Regions from separate parts of the Lapillicoccus jejuensis genome, predicted to be linked through region 2. Evidence: riboswitches for the same ligand, from Rfam matches in the RefSeq annotation. Region 2 holds a riboswitch; the other holds the start of a gene.
The links. A riboswitch is a leader RNA that binds a small molecule or an ion and turns the genes downstream of it on or off. The one in region 2 is predicted to bind S-adenosylmethionine.

Region 1: linked by a shared signal. The riboswitch ahead of FB458_RS15695 (aminotransferase class V-fold PLP-dependent enzyme) and the one ahead of FB458_RS20920 (bifunctional o-acetylhomoserine/o-acetylserine sulfhydrylase) in region 2 are both predicted to bind S-adenosylmethionine.

What each region holds. Positions count from the first base shown of each region.
Region 1 covers NZ_VFMN01000001.1:3,375,673-3,385,242, reverse strand. The annotation lists gene FB458_RS15720 (TfoX/Sxy family protein) at 162-494, opposite strand; gene FB458_RS15715 (LuxR C-terminal-related transcriptional regulator) at 520-1,194, opposite strand; gene FB458_RS15710 (GlsB/YeaQ/YmgE family stress response membrane protein) at 1,321-1,599, shown strand; gene FB458_RS15705 (DNA translocase FtsK) at 1,720-4,476, opposite strand; gene FB458_RS15700 (M36 family metallopeptidase) at 4,733-6,268, shown strand; SAM riboswitch class IV at 6,387-6,498, shown strand; gene FB458_RS15695 (aminotransferase class V-fold PLP-dependent enzyme) at 6,535-7,905, shown strand; gene FB458_RS15690 (hypothetical protein) at 8,061-8,591, shown strand; gene FB458_RS15685 (endonuclease/exonuclease/phosphatase family protein) at 8,624-9,562, opposite strand; gene FB458_RS15680 (ribonuclease J) at 9,570-9,570, opposite strand, start outside.
Region 2 covers NZ_VFMN01000001.1:4,525,130-4,534,699, reverse strand. The annotation lists gene FB458_RS20945 (SDR family NAD(P)-dependent oxidoreductase) at 1-585, shown strand, start outside; gene FB458_RS20940 (DNA polymerase ligase N-terminal domain-containing protein) at 589-975, shown strand; gene mgrA (L-glyceraldehyde 3-phosphate reductase) at 1,009-2,052, opposite strand; gene FB458_RS20930 (AAA family ATPase) at 2,084-3,217, opposite strand; gene FB458_RS21695 (FG-GAP repeat domain-containing protein) at 3,335-4,360, opposite strand; SAM riboswitch class IV at 4,554-4,668, shown strand; gene FB458_RS20920 (bifunctional o-acetylhomoserine/o-acetylserine sulfhydrylase) at 4,755-6,077, shown strand; gene FB458_RS20915 (NADH:flavin oxidoreductase/NADH oxidase) at 6,163-7,242, shown strand; gene hrpA (ATP-dependent RNA helicase HrpA) at 7,391-9,570, shown strand, end outside.

The DNA.
Region 1 (9,570 bases), 1.1 Mb from region 2:
GATGGATGTCGGCGGGCCGCCCCGCACACGCGCTGCTGAACGCCATCAATTGATGGATGTCAGCGGACCGCCCCGCACACGCGCTGCTGAACGCCATCAATTGATGGATGTCAGCGGACCGCCCCGCACACGCGCTGCTGAACGCCATCAATTGATGGATGTCAGCGCTTGGCCGGCAGACCGGCGACGTACGCGAGCCCGACGTCGACCCAGTGCCGCAGCGCGTCGTCGTCCTCGACGGCCTCGGCGGCGACGTGCAGCCACCCGGTCATCGGCCGGCCGCGCATGACCATCGGCGCGACGCCGTCGGTCGCACCGTGCTCCGGCAGGTCGACCGGGTCGCAGCGCACGAGCAGCCCGCCGCCACCGCCGGCGGCGACGGCCATGTGCCCGCCGACGAGGAAGGCCAGTCCGCCGAACATCGCCCTCTCGTCGTGCGGGCTCCCGCCGAGGCAGGCGCGCACCCGGTCCGCCAGCAGGGCGTCGTACGTCATCCGGGCAGTATGCCGTCGCGGCGGCTCACGGCCCGCCGCGCCAGTGGTCGATCCGGTGGTGGTCGGGGGTGAAGCCGTGCGCGACCCCCCACAGCACCGCCTGCGTCCGGCTCTCGACCCCGATCTTGCGGTAGAGCGAGCGGATGTAGCTCTTCACCGTGTTGGGGCTGAGGTAGGTCAGCGCGGCGACCTCGGCGTTGCTCTTGCCCTGCGTGATGAGCGCGAGGATCTCGGCCTCGCGGTCGGTGATCCCCTCGTGCCGACCGGGCCAGTCGAGCCCGGTGACGCTGCCCGCGCGCCGCGGCGGGTCGCTGACGACGACCTGCCCGGCGTGGACCGCCTCGAGCGCAGCGACGAACTCCGCCGCCGGCAGGGCCTTCGAGAGGTAGCCGTCCGCCCCCTGCTCACGGGCGCTGGCGACGAGGTCGGGGTGGAAGTTCCAGGTGTAGACGACGACCTTGCGGGCGGCCGGGTTGCGCACGAGGACCCCGATCTCCTCGTGGTCCGACTCCGGCTGCGCGAACGAGTCGTAGAGCACGACGTCGACGGTGTCGTGCAGCGGCTGGTTCGTGTCGATCTCGGCGATGACCACCCGGTCGCGGTACTGGTCGAGGATCCGCGCGACCCCCATGAGGACGACGTCGTAGTCGTCGACGAGCGCGATGGTGAGCGGCCCGTCCGCGCGGCGGGAGGAGGTCACCTCCGCAGGCTAACCACCCCCAGGGGTGTGCCGCACCCTCCCTGGGGGTGGTTGCCTCGTGGAGCCGGCCGGGCCACGAGACACAGGGGCCGCCCGGCCGGCACCCATCAACAGGAAGGGCACACCATGCTCGGACTCATCATCACCATCGTCGTCGTCGGCCTCGTCGCCGGCGCTGTCGCCCGGCTGCTCGTCCCCGGCAAGCAGGACCTCTCGATCGGCATGACCATCGTCATCGGGATCGTCGGCTCGTTCGTCGGCGGCTTCCTCGGCTACCTGCTGTTCCACAAGGACGCGGCGGACGGGTTCCTCCAGCCGTCGGGCATCATCGGCTCGATCATCGGCGCCGTCATCGTCCTGCTCGTGTGGACCCGCGTCGGGGGACGGCGCTCGGTCCGCTCCTGAGCCGTCCCACGGGGAGACGGTTCAGCGGCTCCGCGGACTCGCGTGACGCGGAACCACTGACGGGCCCGGGGTGCCGACACGGCACCCCGGGCCCGTCGGCGTCCCGCCCCGTGGCCCCCGTCAGTCGCGGCCGGTGAGCCCCCAGGCGTCCTCGTCCGCGTCGCCGTCGACCTGCTCGTAGGCGTCGAGGTCCGGCCCGAGGTCGGCCTTGGTCTCCCACCGGGCGGCGGGAGCGGGCGCCGGGGCCGGCGCGACGTCCGCCGCGACGTCGTACGGCGTCTCGTCGTCCGGCGGCTCCTCGCCGCGCAGCAGGGCCATCGTCGTGGCCAGGTCGTCGGGCTTGACGAGCACGTCGCGCGCCTTCGACCCCTCGGACGGGCCGACGATGCCGCGGGACTCGAGCAGGTCCATGAGCCGCCCGGCCTTGGCGAAGCCGACCCGCAGCTTGCGCTGGAGCATCGAGGTCGACCCGAACTGGGTCGTCACGACGAGCTCGGCCGCCTGGAGCAGCACCTCGAGGTCGTCGCCGATGTCGTCGTCGATCTCCTTCTTCGGCGCGACGACCGTGACGTCCTCGCGGTAGCTCGGCTTGAGCTGCTCGGTGACGCTCTTGACGACCGCGTTGACCTCGGACTCGGTCACCCACGCGCCCTGGACGCGCATCGGCTTGCTCGCCCCCATCGGCAGGAACAGCGCGTCACCCTGGCCGATGAGCTTCTCGGCGCCGGGCTGGTCGAGGACGACGCGGGAGTCGGCCAGCGACGACGTCGCGAAGGCCATCCGCGACGGCACGTTGGCCTTGATGAGGCCCGTGACGACGTCGACCGACGGTCGCTGGGTCGCGAGGACCAGGTGGATGCCGGCGGCGCGCGCGAGCTGGGTGATCCGGACGATCGACTCCTCGACGTCGCGCGGGGCGACCATCATGAGGTCGGCGAGCTCGTCGACGATGACGAGCAGGTACGGGTAGGGCTGGAGCACCCGCTCCGAGCCCGGCAGCGGCTTCGTCGTCCCGGCCTTGACGGCCTTGTTGAAGTCGTCGACGTGCTTGAAGCCGAACGCCGCGAGGTCGTCGTAGCGCTGGTCCATCTCGCGCACGACCCACTGCAGGGCCTCGGCGGCCTTCTTGGGGTTGGTGATGATCGGCGTGATGAGGTGCGGGATCCCCTCGTACGCCGTCAGCTCGACCCGCTTGGGGTCGACGAGGACCATGCGGACCTCGTCGGGCGTCGAGCGCATGAGCACCGACGTGATCATCGAGTTGACGAACGACGACTTGCCCGCGCCGGTCGCGCCGGCGACGAGCAGGTGCGGCATCTTGGCGAGGTTGGCGATGACGTAGCCGCCCTCGACGTCCTTGCCGACGCCCATGACCATCGGGTGGGTGTTGTTGCGCGCGGTCTGGCTGCGCAGCACGTCGCCGAGCGAGACCGTCTCGCGGTCGGTGTTGGGGATCTCGATGCCGATCGCGGACTTGCCGGGGATCGGGCTGAGGATGCGCACGTCGGCCGAGGCCACGGCGTACGCGATGTTCTTCGACAGCGCGGTGACGCGCTCGACCTTCGTGCCGTGGCCGAGCTCGACCTCGTAGCGGGTGACGGTGGGCCCGCGGGTGAAACCGGTGACGGCGGCGTCGATCTCGAACTGCTCGAACACCTGCGTCAGCGAGTCGACGACCCGGTCGTTGGCCGCGCTGCGCGTCTTGTGCGGCGCCCCCGGCGCCAGCAGCGCCTGGTCGGGCAGCGTGTAGGTGACGTCGCCGGAGAGCTGGAGCTGCTCGACCCGGGCCGGCAGCGTCGTCGTCGGCGGGGCGACGAGGTCCTCCTTCGGGCCGACCTCGGCGGCGACCGCGGCGACGACGGGGCTCGGCGCGGGCGCGGCCTTCGGTGCCGGGGCGCCCGCCACCGGCTGCGTGTCGTCCGGCGACGGCGCGAGCACCCCCGGCTTCGTCGGACGCTTCTGACCGGGTCGCAGCGAGCGGCCCTTGGCGGCGGCCACCTCGGCGGCCTGCTCGAACGCCTCGTCGCCGGCCATCGGCTCCCCGTCCGGGCCCGTACGGCGCCGCGAGCGCCGCTTCGGCGTGACCGGCTCGTCCTCGGGCACGAGCTCCGGCTCGCCGGGGTGGCCGATGAGGCGGTCGCGGACCTGCGCCAGTCGGTCGGGGATGGCCCGCACCGGGGTGCGGGTGACGACGAGCAGCCCGAAGAAGCCGAGCAGCACGAGGATGACGTCGGCGCCGTAGACCGAGACCGCGGTCGAGAGCGGGCTCGAGGCGAGGAAGCCGATGATGCCGCCGGCCGCGCGCATCGGGTCGGCGCCGTCGGGCGGCTCGGGCAGGCCGGCGGCGATGTGGGTCAGGCCGCAGGCGGCGAACGTCATCGCGCCGAGGCCGACGCCGATGCGGTTCGTCGCCGCCGAGTCCTCGGGCGCGCGCAGCAGCCGCAGCCCCAGACCGAGCAGGACGAGCGGGACGGCGTACCCCACCCGGCCGAAGGTGCCGGCGACCACCGCGTGCACGCCGTCGCCGACGACGCCGTGGATCCCCCACCACTCGCGGGCCGCGACGAGCACGGCGAGCGCGATGAGGAAGAAGCCGACGCCGTCGCGGCGGTGCTCCGGCTCGAGGTCGCGCGCGGACGCGCCGACCCGGCGGACCGCGCCGCCCGCGAGGTGGCTGACGCCCATCCACGTGCCCCGGACCGCGCGCAGGGGCAGCGGGAGCCCGCCGGAGCGGGCGGTGCTCGGGCGCGCCGCGGGCTTGCGGGCGGGCGTGCGCGCCCCGGACGCCCCGGACCGCGAGCTCACGGGGCGGGTCGAGGACGCGCCGGACCCGGAGCGAGAGGCCCGCGAGGGCGTGGTGGAGGGACGCGTGGCCATGGGGGAACGGTACCCGCCGGGCCCCATCCGACCCAGGCGCCACACAGGTGACATCCGGTGACATCGGGGTCGGCCGTCCGCCGCCGCCCCTCCCCCGGCTGGGCGGATTCGCCGCGCGCGGCCCCCGCGCGGCTCGTAGGGTCACGTCGGGACGTCCCAGCCGCCTCACCGCGGACGCCCAGCCCCGCCCCAGGACGGTGTCCCGTCCGGAGCCGCCACCCATCACCACCTGCCACCACCCCCGGGAGGACCCCCCGTGTCGCGCTCATCCCTCCGCCGCACCGTCGCCGGCGGCGCCACCCTCGCCGCCGGCGCCGCGCTGCTCGCCGGCGTCGCCGCCCCCACGGCGGGCGCCCAGCCCGCCGCCACGTCCGCGGCCGCCGCCGTCCCCGCCGGGCTCGTCCCCGTGCGCACCCTCACCTCGCTGCTCGGCACCCACGCCTGGTACGCGCAGACCTTCCACGGACTGCCGGTCGTCGACGGCTACTACGCCGTGCACACCCTCACCTCGGGCACGAGCGTGGCCGACGGCCGCCGGTCCGTGCCCGCGACCCTCGTCACGACGCCCGCCCTCACCGCGCAGACAGCGCTGGGACGGGCCGCCAGCGCCCGCACGGCCGCCGCGAGCGCCGCGGCGGGCAAGGCCGTCGCGGCCGGTCACCCGAAGAACGCCCCCCTCGCCCCGGCCGTGGCCGGTGACTCCCGGGCGACCCTCGCCGTCGTCGGCGGCCCCGACGCCGCCATCGTCTGGCAGGTCATCACCACCGGTGACGACGGCGAGTCGCGCACCCTCGTCGACGCCCGCACCGGCGCCGTCCGCGAGGTGCGCTCGCTGTCGAAGAACGCCGAGGGCCCGGCGGCGACCCCCGCCGGCACCGACGCCACCGGGACCGCCTCGGTCTTCGACCCCAACCCGGTCGTCGCCCTGCGCGACGAGTCGCTGACCGACGGCAAGGACGCGAACTCGGCCGTGCCGAATCGCGCCTACGTCACGGTCGCCCTCCCCCGTCTGCTGCCCGGCTCCACCACCCTCAGCGGCCGCTACGCCAAGGTGACCAAGGCCGCCGGCGGCCTGGCGAAGAGCGCCGGGCACGACTTCACCTACCGCCGGGCCGACGACCGCTTCGAGCAGGCCAACGCCTACTACGGCATCGACAAGGCCCAGGCCTACATCCGGTCGCTCGGCTTCACCGACGTCAACAACGAGCCGCAGCGGCTGCACGTCGACACCTACAAGGGCGACAACTCGTTCTACTCGCCCACCCAGGACACGATCACCTACGGCACCGGCGGCGTCGACGACGCCGAGGACCTCGAGGTCGTGTGGCACGAGTACGGCCACGCCATCCAGGACGCGCAGGTGCCCGGGTACGGCTCCAGCGAGGAGGCCGGCGCGACCGGCGAGGGCTTCGGCGACTACTGGGCCGTGAGCATGGCCCAGCCGACGAGCCGCGGCTTCGACGACCCGTGCGTCATGGACTGGGACTCGACGAGCTACACGACCACCGTCCCGCACTGCCTGCGCCGCACCGACACCGGCAAGACCGTCGCCGACATGACCGGTGAGGTCCACGACGACGGCGAGATCTGGTCCAACGCCCTGTGGGACGTCCACCAGGCCCTCGGCCGCGACGAGGCCAACCGGATCGTCCTCGAGGCCCAGTTCTCCTACACCCCGGACACCTCGTTCGCGGCGGCGGCGCGGGTCACGGTCGCGACCGCCCGGAGCCTGTACGGCGACCCGGCCGCCCGGACCGTGCGGCAGGCCTTCGCGGCCCGCGGCATCCTCTGAGCGCAGCGGCCCCGGTCGTCGGTCGGACGACCGGAGGTCGTCCGTTCCGTCCCACATCGCGAGAGCGGCGTCCCCGTCCCTGGACGGGACGCCGCTCTCGTCGCTACCGTCGGGGACAGGTCATGAGCGCCAGCGACAAGCCCCGGCTCGCTGGCCAGCAACCCTCCTCCGCGGTGGGGTGCTCCGGGTGACGACCAGGCCCTGCCGTCCGGCACGGGCAAGCGCGGACCCGCGACCGGTGGGTCCCTGACCTCCCAGGAGCCCCCGTGACCGCCGTCGCGTCCCGCCCGACCACCCGTCCCGCCGCCCAGCCGGACGGCGGGCCGCGCACGCTGCCCGCGGTCGTCGGCGCCGACCTCGTCGTCCCGACCCTGCGCGGCCCGCGGACCTACGCCCCGCTCGACCACGCCGCCTCGACCCCCGCGCTCGTGGCCGTGCAGGACGCCGTCGACGTCGCGCTGCGCACCTACTCCTCGGTCCACCGCGGCAACGGCTGGGCCAGCCGCGTGACGAGCGAGTGGTACGAGCAGGCCCGCGAGGAGATCGGCCGCTTCGTCGGCGCCCGCGACGACGACACCGTCGTCGTCACCCGCAACACGACCGACTCGCTCAACCTGCTCGCCCACTGCCTCCCCGTCGGCACCACGGTCGTCGTCTTCGAGACCGAGCACCACGCCGCGCTGCTGCCGTGGGAGGACCGCCCGGGCGTCACCGTCTCCCGGCTCGCGGTGCCGCGCACCGTCGACGGCGCGCTCGACGCGCTCGACCGCGCGCTGGCCGCCGTGAGCACGCCGTACGCCCTCGTCGTCGTCGCCGGCGCCTCGAACGTCACCGGGGAGGTGTGGCCGCTCGAGCGGGTCGTCGACACCGCCCGCGCCCACGGCGCCCGGGTCGCGCTCGACGCCGCCCAGCTCGCCCCGCACCGCCGCGTCGACCTCGCCGCGACCGGCGTGGACTGGGTCGCCCTCTCGGGCCACAAGCTCTACGCGCCGTACGGCGCCGGCGCCCTCGTCGGCCGCGCGGACTGGCTCGACGAGGCGACGCCGTACCTGCGCGGGGGCGGCGCGACCGCCCGCGTCACCCCGCTGGCCACGACGTGGGCCCGTGGCGCCGCCCGCCACGAGGCCGGCAGCCCGAACGTCATCGGCGCCGTCGCCCTCGCCGCGGCCTGCGCGACGGTCGAGCGCCACCGCGACGCGGTCGAGTCGCACGAGCAGGACCTGCTGGACCGGCTGCGCGACGGCCTCGGCGCGGTCCCGGGCGTCGACACCTGGACGATCTTCGGCGACGACCCGCAGGTCGACCGGGTCGGCGTCGTCGCCTTCACCGTCGACCGGCTCGACTCGGCCCTCGTCTCCGCGGTGCTCTCGGCCGAGCACGGCATCGGCGTGCGCGACGGGCGGTTCTGCGCCCACGTCCTCGTCGACGACCTGCTCACCGATCCATGGGGTGACGTGCCGGGCACGGCCGTCCGCGCCAGCGTCGGCCTCGCGGCGACGGTCGAGCACGTCGAGCGGCTCGTCGCCGCGGTCGCCGAGCTCGCCGCCCACGGCCCGCAGCGGCGCTGGGTCCGCGGCGAGCAGGGCTGGGTGGCCGAGGGCGACCACCGCGAGACCACCCTGCCCCGCCCCTGGTGATCCCGGCACAGGCCGGGCACAGCCGCTCAGAGGACGACCTGACCCGGGCTTGACGCTCCTCGAACGTGGGCGCTGCACGATGCTCCTCGTCACCGGTCCACCGGTGACCCCGGCGCCCACCGCGTCGGGACCGTCCCAGCAGGAGGACAACCATCATGTGGACCACCCGGACCCGTGCCCTCGTCATCGGCGGCACCGCCGTCGTGCTCGTCGGCGGCGCCACCGCCGGCACCATCGCGGTCGCGAACGCGTCCGACTCCTCGTCGACCACCCCGTCGGCGACCGCGAGCGCGACCCCTGGCGCGTCGTCCTCGACGGGGACGACCGCGACGAAGGGCGACAAGGCCAAGCACCGCAAGCCCCGCGCCGAGGAGCTGGCGCGGCTCAAGGACGTCCTGCACGCCGAGTGGACGACGAAGGACAAGGCCGGGAAGGTCGTCACCCACGACGCCATCCGCGGCACCGTCACCGCCGTCTCGGGCTCCTCGATCACGGTCAAGGCCGCCGACGGGGTCAACGAGACCTACGCGCTCGGCGGGTCGACCAAGGTCACCCTCGGCCAGGGCAAGGGCGTCAAGGCCAAGAGCGGCTCCGTCGGGGACCTCAAGACCGGCGCGAACGTCGTCGTGCTCGGCACGGGCACCTCGAGCCTCACCGCCGACCGGGTCCTCGTCCCGGCCGCCTGACGGCGGCGCGCGGGCTGCTCGCCGGGGGACGGTCAGCGGACCGTCCCCCACGCGGCGGCGTGGTCGGTCCCGTCGAGGTGCACCGTGCCCGCGGCCACGGTCGAGAACCCGCGCACGAGGACGTGGTCGATCCGCGCGAAGGGCGGGACGTCCGCGTCCTGCGGCCACGTCGGCGCCCAGCCCTCCCCCGCGTCGCGGGCGACGTCGGACATCCCGTCGGCGACCCGGCGGAAGAGCGGGTGGTCGTCGGTGGCGTTGAAGTCGCCGGCGAGCACGAGCGGCTCGTCCGTCGGCCGGGCCCGGCGCAGCTCGGCCAGCCGGGTGAGGCTCGTGCGCCACTGCGGCTCCCAGGCGGTGGGCGGCAGCGGGTGGACGGCCTGGAGCACGAACGGCGCCCCCGGCCGCTGGACCCGCACGAGCGGTTGGCGGAAGGCGGAGGGCGTGCCGGCGGGCCCGTCGCCGTCGGCGAGCGCGGTGAGCGGCCAGCGGCTGCGCACGAGCGAGCCCTCGGCCCCCGGTTCCGCGCTGCCGGCCGTTGCCGGCAGGAGCCCGTCGAGCCCGGCGGCGGAGAGGCGCCGTACGGCGTCGGGGGTGACCTCGAGCAGGACGAGCACGGCGACGTCGTGGGCCTGGACCGCGGCCACGACCTGCGTGGCGTCGGCCTGCCCGAACTCGAGGTTGGCCGACATCACGGTCAGCGCGCCGGGGCCGGGGGGCACCGTCCGGCGCAGGTACGGCGCCCCGAGCAGCGCCAGCGCGACCACGCTCGGCACCAGCCCGGCGACCGCGAGGCGACGGTGCCGCCACGTCGCGGCGAGGGTCGCCACGACGACGAGGACGCACCACAGCGGCACGAGCGACTGGACCACCGCCAGCAGGCGGGAGGGCAGGTCGACGTACCGGCTGAGGACCCCCGCCGTGCCGCCGAGGAGCAGCAGCGCGAGCAGCCACCCGGCGACGCGGCGGAGCACCCGCGGCT
Region 2 (9,570 bases):
GAGCTCGACGTCACCGACGAGGACGCCGTACGGCAGTCCGCGGCCGAGCTCGGCGTCGTCGACACCCTTGTGTTCACCGCCGGCACCAACGTGCGCAAGCGCGTCCTCGACTACTCCGGCGAGGAGTTCGACCGGGTCGTCGGTCTCAACCTGCGGGCCGCCTTCGACCTCGTGCGGGCCTTCGGTCCCGGGATGGCGCAGCGCGGCCGCGGCAGCATCATCGGGCTCGCCTCGATGCGCGCCGTGATGGTGGAGCCGGGGCAGGGCGTCTACGCCGCGACGAAGGCGGGGCTGCTCCAGCTGCTGCGGACCGTCGCGGCCGAGCTCGGACCCCAGGGGGTGCGCGCCAACACCATCGCGCCGGGCGTCGTCGGCACGCCGCTGACCACCCAGATCCGCGCGGACGAGGAGTGGGCGGGCGCCTACGCGACGAAGAGCGCGCTGGGGCGGTGGGCCCACCCGGGGGAGATCGCCGGCGCCGTCGTCTACCTCGCCTCGGACGCGTCGAGCTTCGTCACCGGCAGCCAGCTCGTCGTCGACGCGGGCTGGACCGCGGTCGACGGCCGGTTCACGCCGCCGGGCTGAGCCGTGCCCGACGAGCAGGGTCGTCCGCAGTTCGTCCTGCACGACCACCGCAAGCCCCAGCCGCACTACGACCTGCGCCTCGAGGAGGGCGGGGTGCTGCGCTCGTGGGCGGTGCCGAAGGGCCTGCCGACCGACCCGTCCCGCAACCGGCTCGCCATCGAGGTCGACGACCACGAGCTCGACCACCTGGGCTACGAGGACGAGCACAAGTCGGTCGCCGACACCGGCTGGTGGGAGGAGGACCGCCGCGACGACGGCTTCCTGGGATTCATCCTCCACGGACGGGAGTCGGTGCGGCGCTACGCGCTGATCCGCACCGAGGGCGGGCGGTTCGGTCGCGGCCGGCCCAGCTGGCTCGTCCACCTCTCGCGCGAGCAGCCCGGCCCGTGACCGGGCCGGGCTGCGTCACGAGGGTGGGGCGGGTCAGGACGAGGAGGACGTCTTCCACAGGTTGATGCCGCCCTCGACCGCGTGCCTGTCGATCTTCTCCAGCTCCTCGGTGGTGAACCCGAGGTTCTGCGCCGCCCCGACCGAGTCCTCGAGCTGCTTGACGCTCGACGCGCCGACGAGCGCCGACGTCACCCGGGCGTCGCGCAGCACCCAGGCGATGGCCATCTGGGCCAGCGACTGCCCGCGGGCCTTGGCCATCCGGTTGAGCGCGCGGACGTGCTTCATCGACTGCTCGGTGAGCAGCTTGGGCGAGAGCGACTTGCCCTGCGAGGCGCGCGACCCGGCCGGCACGCCCTTGAGGTACTTGTCGGTGAGCATGCCCTGGGCGAGCGGGGAGAACGCGATGCAGCCGGTGCCGGTGACGCCGAGGACGTCGAGCAGGTCCTCCTCGACCCAGCGGTTGAGCATCGAGTACGACGGCTGGTGGATGAGCAGCGGGGTGCCCATCGAGCGCAGGATCTCCACCGCCTCCCGGGTGCGGTCGCCGCTGTAGGAGGAGATGCCGACGTACAGCGCCTTGCCGGAGCGCACGGCGGTGTCGAGGGCGCCCATCGTCTCCTCGAGCGGGGTCGTGTCGTCGAAGCGGTGCGAGTAGAAGATGTCGACGTAGTCGAGGCCCATCCGCTGCAGCGACTGATCGAGGGAGGCGAGCAGGTACTTGCGCGAGCCGCCGCCCTGACCGTACGGACCGGGCCACATGTCGTAGCCGGCCTTGCTGCTGATGACGAGCTCGTCGCGGTAGCGGCGGAAGTCCTGGGCGAAGATCGTGCCGAAGTTGCGCTCGGCCGATCCGTAGGGCGGGCCGTAGTTGTTGGCCAGGTCGAAGTGGGTGACGCCGAGGTCGAAGGCACGGCGCAGCACGGCGCGCTGCCGCTCCAGCGGCACGTCGTCGCCGAAGTTGTGCCAGAGCCCGAGCGACACGGCGGGCAGGTCCAGCCCGCTGCGTCCGCACCGTCGGTACGGCGTCTGCTGGTAGCGCGATCGGGAGGCCTGGTAGTCGTCCGCGTGGAGGGTCACCCGCCCATCCTGCCCGAGCCGGCGGAGCGCGTCAGGTCGCCCCGTGCCGACGGGCCGCGTGCTGCTGCTGCTCGAGCGACGGGGCCAGGTCCCAGCCGCGCGCCAGCAGCGCGTCGACCTCCTGCGTGGCCCGGGCGAGACGCTCCTCGCGGTCGCCCGCGACCTCGACCCACCGGGCCGGCCGGGCGGCCAGCACCTGCCGGAAGCCCTCGTGCATCGCCGCCCGCCGGCGCTCGCCGTCGGCCCCCGCGCCGCGCGGCAGGGGGACGTCGTCCGGCGAGGTCAGCAGGTACAGGTCCGGCACCCGCTGGGCAGCCAGCGCCTCCAGCCGGGGGGAGCGCGACCCCACGTGCCGCTGGTGCCAGACCGCGGCGGCGAGGACGTCGGTGTCGCAGAGCAGGAGCGGTCGGGGGGTGCGACGCGCGGCGGCGTCCTCCCCGGCGGCCTGGGCCTGCGCGACGAGATCGAGCTCGACGTCCTGCCAGGGGGCCCCGGGCCCACCCGGACGGGCGACCGCCCAGGCCCGCACGTACTCCGGGACCCAGGGGACGCCGTACCGGTCGGCGAGGTCGCTGGCCAGCGTCGTCGTCCCGCTGGACTCGGCGCCGAGGACGACGACCCGCTTGGCCAGGTGGGCACGGGCCGCGGCCGGCAGGGCCCACCAGTGACCGGGAACGTCGCGCCGCACGGCGGTGCTCGAGACGGTGAGCGACGAGCGCTCGGGGTCGACGCGCACCCACTCCGCGTCGAGCCGGTGGGCCAGCTCCTCACCGTACGCGTCCGAGGTGAAGACCGCCCCGACCGGCCCGTCGGCGGGGTCGAGCAGGCTGCGGATCACGCCCGTGTGGTGCTCCCAGGCGGCGGCCGACTCGAAGTCGATCTCGGCGTCGTCGACGACCGAGGTCACGCGCGCCGTCGGCGCCTCCTCGACGAGCCACTGGACCCGCAGCGGAACGGGGATGGACTCGGTGCTGCCGCCGAGCACCTCGACGGTCACCCGATCGCAGCGCGACAGCGCGGCGCGCACCAGCGCCAGGTGCCCGACGTGCGGGGGGTAGAAGGTGCCGATGACCAGTCCGTGCCGGAAGCGGCGTCCGCCCTTCCCGGCGACGTGCGAGGGCGCCGGAGCGGACACGGTCGCCCGCCGGTCGAGGCTGTCGCTCACGGATACCCCTGCTCTGTCGGTGCGGCGGCGTCGACCTCCGAATCTAGCCGAGCGGGAGCGCGGCGTCCGGTGAATCCGGTTGACCCCGACGGGTCCGTGCGACGAGGGGTCCCGCGGTCAGCTCTCGCAGCCGATGCCGTCGTGGTCGGCGTCGAAGCGGTGCGGGTCGGGTTGGCGCACAGGGAAGTTGCGGTACGGGATCTGCGAGCAGTCCAGGTCCGGGGGCGGCGGGGGGAGGCAGATCGTCGGGTACGACGGGTCGCACCGGGTCGTGGGCGCGGGCGGCGTCGGGGACGTCGTCACCTCCTGCCAGCGCAGGTACCAGGTGCCGGTGGACGGGCGCCACACGACCTGGTCGGCGGCCGAGGTCCCGAGGAAGTCACCGGTCTGCGGCACGTCGCCGGGCAGGCCCCAGGTGACCGTCGCGACCCCGCGCTCGTACCAGGTGCCGGTCGACGGGCGCCAGACCGCGAGCTCGGGACGGCCGTCGCCGGAGTAGTCGGCCGGGACGGGCACGTCGCCGTTCAGGCCCCAGGCGACGGTCGCGATGCCGCGCAGGTACCACGTGCCGGTGGAGGGACGCCAGACGGCGAGGTCGGAACGGCCGTCGCTGTTCCAGTCGCGGGGGACGGGGACGTCGCCGTTCAGGCCCCACGCGGTCGTCGTCACGCCCCGGACGTACCAGGTGCCGGTCGACGGCCTCCAGACGGCCAGGTCCGCCCCGCGCGTCCCGTTCCAGTCCCGGGCGACCGGGACGTCGCCCTGGAGGCCCCAGACGACCTTGGCCACGCCGCGGATGTACCAGGTGCCGGTCGACGGCCTCCACACCGCCGGGTCGATCCGACCGTCGCCGGTGAAGTCGGCCACGACGGGCACGTCACCCGCGACACCCCAGCTGAACGTGGGAAGGCCCTGGATGTACCAGGTCCCGGTCGAGGGTCGCCACACCGCCAGGTCGCGGCGCCCGTCACCGGTGTAGTCGCCGGCGACCGGGACGTCTCCGTTCATCCCCCACACCACCCTGCTCGTGCGGACCACGGTGGCCGCGTCGACCGCCGGCGCGGCCACGAGGGACCCGGCACCCGCCCCCACCAGGGCGGCGACCGAGGCCACCACCATCCGCACCGTGCGCCGTACCCGCATGGTCACTCCTTCGTGAGCTGTCGTCGACGTCGGGCTGGGAGGAGCCTGGGAGCCCTGATCCGGCACATCAGAGCACGCCGGGTCCCACCCGGGGGACGGAACCGGCGAAACCGGCCGACCCTCGCCGGGGTCCGTCCGCCAGGCGGGACGGGGGGTTCACCACCCGGGCGGTCGATGTCCTAGCATCGGTGCAGGTCATGAGTGTCAGCGACAAGCCCCGGCTCGCTGACCGGCAACCCTCCACTCGCGGTGGGGTGCCCCGGGTGAGGACCTGGTCGCGGACCCTCGGGTCCCGGCAAGCGCGGGGCTCCGGCTCCCGCACCGTCGACGGTGCGCCGACCGTGTCGCCGACGAGAGTGTTCCATGTGCACGACATGAGTTCCGAGGAGACGACATGAGCGACACCCCGAACTGGTCCTTCGAGACCAAGCAGGTCCACGCCGGTCAGGCGCCCGACCCGACGACCGGCGCGCGGGCGCTGCCGATCTACCAGACGACCAGCTACCAGTTCCGCGACACCGAGCACGCCGCGAACCTCTTCGCGCTCAGCGAGTTCGGCAACATCTACACGCGGATCATGAACCCCACGCAGGACGCCATCGAGCAGAAGGTCAACGCGCTCGAGGGTGGCGTCGGGGCGCTGCTCACCGCGTCGGGCCAGGCCGCGGAGACCCTCGCCATCCTCACCATCACGCAGGCCGGCGGGCACGTCGTGGCCAGCCCGTCGCTCTACGGCGGCACCTACAACCTGCTCAAGTACACGCTGCCGCGGCTCGGCATCGAGGTCACCTTCGTCGAGGACCCGACCAGCCTGGACTCGTGGCGTGCCGCCGCCCGGGAGAACACCGCCCTCTTCTACGGCGAGACGATCGCCAACCCCAAGGCCGAGGTCCTCGACATCGAGGGCGTCGCGGGTGTCGCCCACGAGGTCGGGGTGCCGCTCGTCGTCGACAACACCATCGCGACGCCGTACCTCATCCGGCCGCTGGAGTGGGGCGCCGACGTCGTCGTGCACTCGGCGACGAAGTACCTCGGCGGGCACGGCACGACCGTCGCCGGCGTCATCGTCGACGGCGGCACGTTCGACTACGCGCAGGACCCGCAGCGCTACGCCAACTGGAACACCCCCGACGAGAGCTACCACGGCCTGGTCTACGCGCGGGACCTCGGCGTCGGCAGCCCCTTCGGCGCCAACCTGTCCTTCATCCTCAAGGCGCGCGTGCAGGGCCTGCGCGACACCGGCGCCGCCGTCTCGCCGTTCAACGCCTTCCTCATCGGCCAGGGCATCGAGACGCTGAGCCTGCGGGTCGAGCGGCACGTCGAGAACACCCACAAGGTCGCGACGTTCCTCGCCGGCCACGCCCAGGTCGAGAAGGTCGTGTGGGCGTCACTGCCGGACAGCCCGTCGTACGCGCTCGCGCAGAAGTACGCGCCCCGCGGCGCGGGCGCGGTGCTCGCCTTCGAGATCGAGGGCGGGATCGAGGCGGGCAAGCGGTTCGTCGAGGGGCTGAGCCTGCACAGCCACGTCGCCAACATCGGCGACGTGCGCTCGCTGGCCATCCACCCGGCGTCGACGACGCACAGCCAGGGCGGCGACGAGGACCGGCTCGCCGCCGGGGTCACGCCGGGGCTCGTGCGCCTCGCCGTCGGCATCGAGCACATCGACGACATCCTCGCCGACCTCGAGCAGGGCTTCACCGCGGCCAAGGTGTCCTGAGGGCCCTGCACCACGGGAATCGCGCGCGGGCGGGGCGGGTTGGCCCCGTACGACGCCCGCCCGCCGCGACCCGAGGAGCACCTCCGTGCCCGGACTGTTCGACCCGATCACCCTGCGCTCGCTGACCGTCCGCAACCGCGCCTGGCTGGCGCCGATGTGCCAGTACTCCAGCGACGAGGGCCTGCCGAACGACTGGCACCTGGTCCACCTCGGTGCCCGCGCCACCGGCGGTTTCGGCCTGCTGCTCACCGAGGCCGCCGCCGTCTCGCCCGAGGGACGGATCTCGCCGCAGGACGCCGGCATCTGGAGCGACGACCAGGCCCAGGCGTGGGAGCGCGTCGTCGACGTCGTCCACGGCCAGGGCGCCGCCATCGGGACCCAGCTGGCGCACGCCGGCCGCAAGGGCTCGACCTACCGGCCCTGGGCGCCGCAGCACGGCACCGTCCCCGCGGCGGACGGCGGCTGGGTGCCGGTCGGTCCGAGCGAGGAGCCCTACCCGGGCTACGACGCCCCGCAGCAGCTCGACGTCGAGGGCATCGCCGAGGTCGTGCGCGACTTCCGCGACGCCGCGGTCCGCTCGGTCGACGCCGGCTTCGACACCGTGGAGCTGCACGCCGCCCACGGCTACCTGTTCCACGAGTTCCTCTCCCCGCTGTCCAACCACCGAGACGACGCGTGGGGCGGCTCCTTCGAGGGCCGCACCCGGCTGCTGCTCGACACCGTCGACGCCGTCCGCGGCGCGATCCCCGACGGGATGCCGCTGCTCGTGCGGATCTCCGGCACCGACTGGCTCGAGGGCGGCTGGGACCTCGAGCAGTCCGTCGAGCTGGCCCGGCTGATGGCGCCGCGCGGGGTCGACCTCGTCGACGTGTCCTCCGGTGGCAACGCGCCGGCGTCGATCCCCGTCGGCCCCGGCTACCAGGTGCCGCTCGCGGCCGGGGTGCGCTCCGGCGCCGGTGTCGCGACGGGCGCGGTCGGGCTGATCACCGAGCCGGTCCAGGCGGAGAAGGTCCTCGCCAACGGCGAGGCCGACGTCGTCCTGCTCGCCCGCGCCGCCCTGCGCGAGCCCGCGTGGCCGCTGCGCGCCGCGCACGAGCTCGGCGTCGCCGTCGACGACGCCCCCTGGCCGCCGCAGTACACCCGCGGCACCTGGCCCACCGCGTGAGGGACGACTTCTTGCTCCGGATGTGCCCGTCCTGACCCGGATCCGGCCCGAGAAGGGCGCATCAGGAGCAAGGAGTCGTCCCCTCCCTGCTGACAGCGGCCGAAACCGCGTCGAGAGCCCCGTACGGCGCTCCGTAGACTCGACCTCCGTGTCCGAGACGTCCGAGCCGGTGCCGTCGCGCGGCGGCGGCCCGGACGACCGGCCCCGCCGCCCTCGTCGCCGCGGGCGGGGGCGTCCCCGCGGCGACGTCGACCCCGCCGAGCGGGCCGCCGGCCGGGCCCGACGGCTCGAGCACCGCCGCGGCCTCGTCCCCGAGATCCGCTACCCCGAGGACCTGCCGGTCTCCGGGCGCCGCGACGACATCGCCGCGGCCATCCGCGACCACCAGGTCGTCGTCGTCGCCGGGGAGACCGGGTCGGGCAAGACCACCCAGCTGCCGAAGATCCTCCTGGGGCTCGGACGCGGGGTCGCCGGCACGATCGGGCACACCCAGCCGCGGCGGATCGCCGCCCGCGCCGTCGCCGAGCGCCTCGCCGAGGAGCTCGACGTCGAGCTCGGCGGCGTCGTGGGCTACCAGGTCCGCTTCGCCGACCACAGCAGCCGCGACACGCTCGTCAAGGTGATGACCGACGGCATCCTGCTCGGAGAGCTGCAGCACGACCGCGACCTGCGCCGCTACGACACGATCGTCATCGACGAGGCGCACGAGCGCTCGCTCAACATCGACTTCATCCTCGGCTACCTCAAGCGCCTGCTGCCGCGCCGCCCCGACCTCAAGGTCGTCATCACGTCGGCGACGATCGACCCGCAGCGCTTCGCCGACCACTTCTCCCAGCCCGGGCAGCCGCCCGTGCCGGTCGTCGAGGTGTCGGGTCGCACCTTCCCCGTCGAGGTCCGCTACCGCCCGCTCGCCGCCGAGGACGCGCAGGCCGACGACGACGAGGACGGTCCCGGTGACGGCCCCGCCGTCGCCGACCGCGACCAGACGACCGGCATCGTCGACGCCGTCACCGAGCTGTGGACGGAACGCCGCGACGGCGACATCCTCGTCTTCCTCAGCGGCGAGCGGGAGATCCGCGACGCCGCCGAGGCGCTCGCCGGGCTCGACCTCCCGCAGACCGAGGTCCTCCCGCTCTTCGGCCGGCTGTCCGCCGCCGAGCAGCACCGCGTCTTCGGCCGCCGCCCGCCCGGCGTCACCCGCCGCGTCGTCCTCGCCACCAACGTCGCCGAGACCTCGCTGACCGTCCCCGGCATCCGCTACGTCGTCGACACCGGCACCGCCCGCATCTCGCGGTGGTCCGCGCGGACCAAGGTGCAGCGCCTGCCGATCGAGCCGGTGAGCCGGGCCAGCGCCGACCAGCGCAAGGGCCGCTGCGGCCGCGTCGCCGAGGGCATCTGCATCCGCCTCTACTCCGAGGACGACTACCTCTCGCGCCCGGAGTTCACCGACCCCGAGATCCTGCGGACCAACCTCGCGTCGGTCATCCTCCAGATGACCTCGCTGGGCCTCGGCGACGTCGCCGCCTACCCCTTCCTCGACCCGCCCGACCCGCGGGCCGTCACCGACGGCGTCCGGCTGCTCGAGGAGCTGCGCGCCGTCGAGCCGGAGGAGACGAGCAGCCGCCCGAGCGAAGGCGGCTCGGCCGCGCGGAGGCGACGGCTGACGCCGTACGGACGCACCATCGCCGCCCTCCCCGTCGACCCGCGCCTCGCGCGGATGGTCATCGAGGCCGATGCGCGCGGCTGCCTGCGCGAGGTCCTCGTCGTCGTCTCGGCCCTGTCGCTGCAGGACGTGCGCGAGCGGCCGCTGGAGAAGCGCGAGCTCGCGGACGCCGCGCACAAGCGCTTCGCCGTCGAGGGCAGCGACTTCGGCGCCTACCTCATGCTGTGGCGCTACCTGCGCGAGCAGCAGAAGGCGTTGTCCTCCAGCGCGTTCCGCCGGCTCTGCAAGGCGGAGTACCTGCACTTCCTGCGGGTCCGCGAGTGGCAGGACCTGCACGCGCAGCTTCGCCAGGCGTGCAAGCAGGCCGGCTACGACACCGCGCGCGGGACGTCCGAGGAGGACGCCGAGCCCGACCTCGAGGCCGTGCACCGCAGCCTGCTCACCGGGCTGCTCTCGCAGATCGGTTCCCGGGACGAGGTCCGCCGCGACTACCTCGGTGCGCGCGGGCTGCACTTCTCCATCGCCCCCGGCAGCGTCGTGTTCAGGAAGCAGCCGGCCTTCGTCATGGCCGGCGAGCTCGTCGAGACCAACCGCACCTGGGCCCGCGGCTGCGCCCGGATCGACCCCCTGTGGGCCGAGGAGGCGGGCAAGCACCTGGTCAAGCG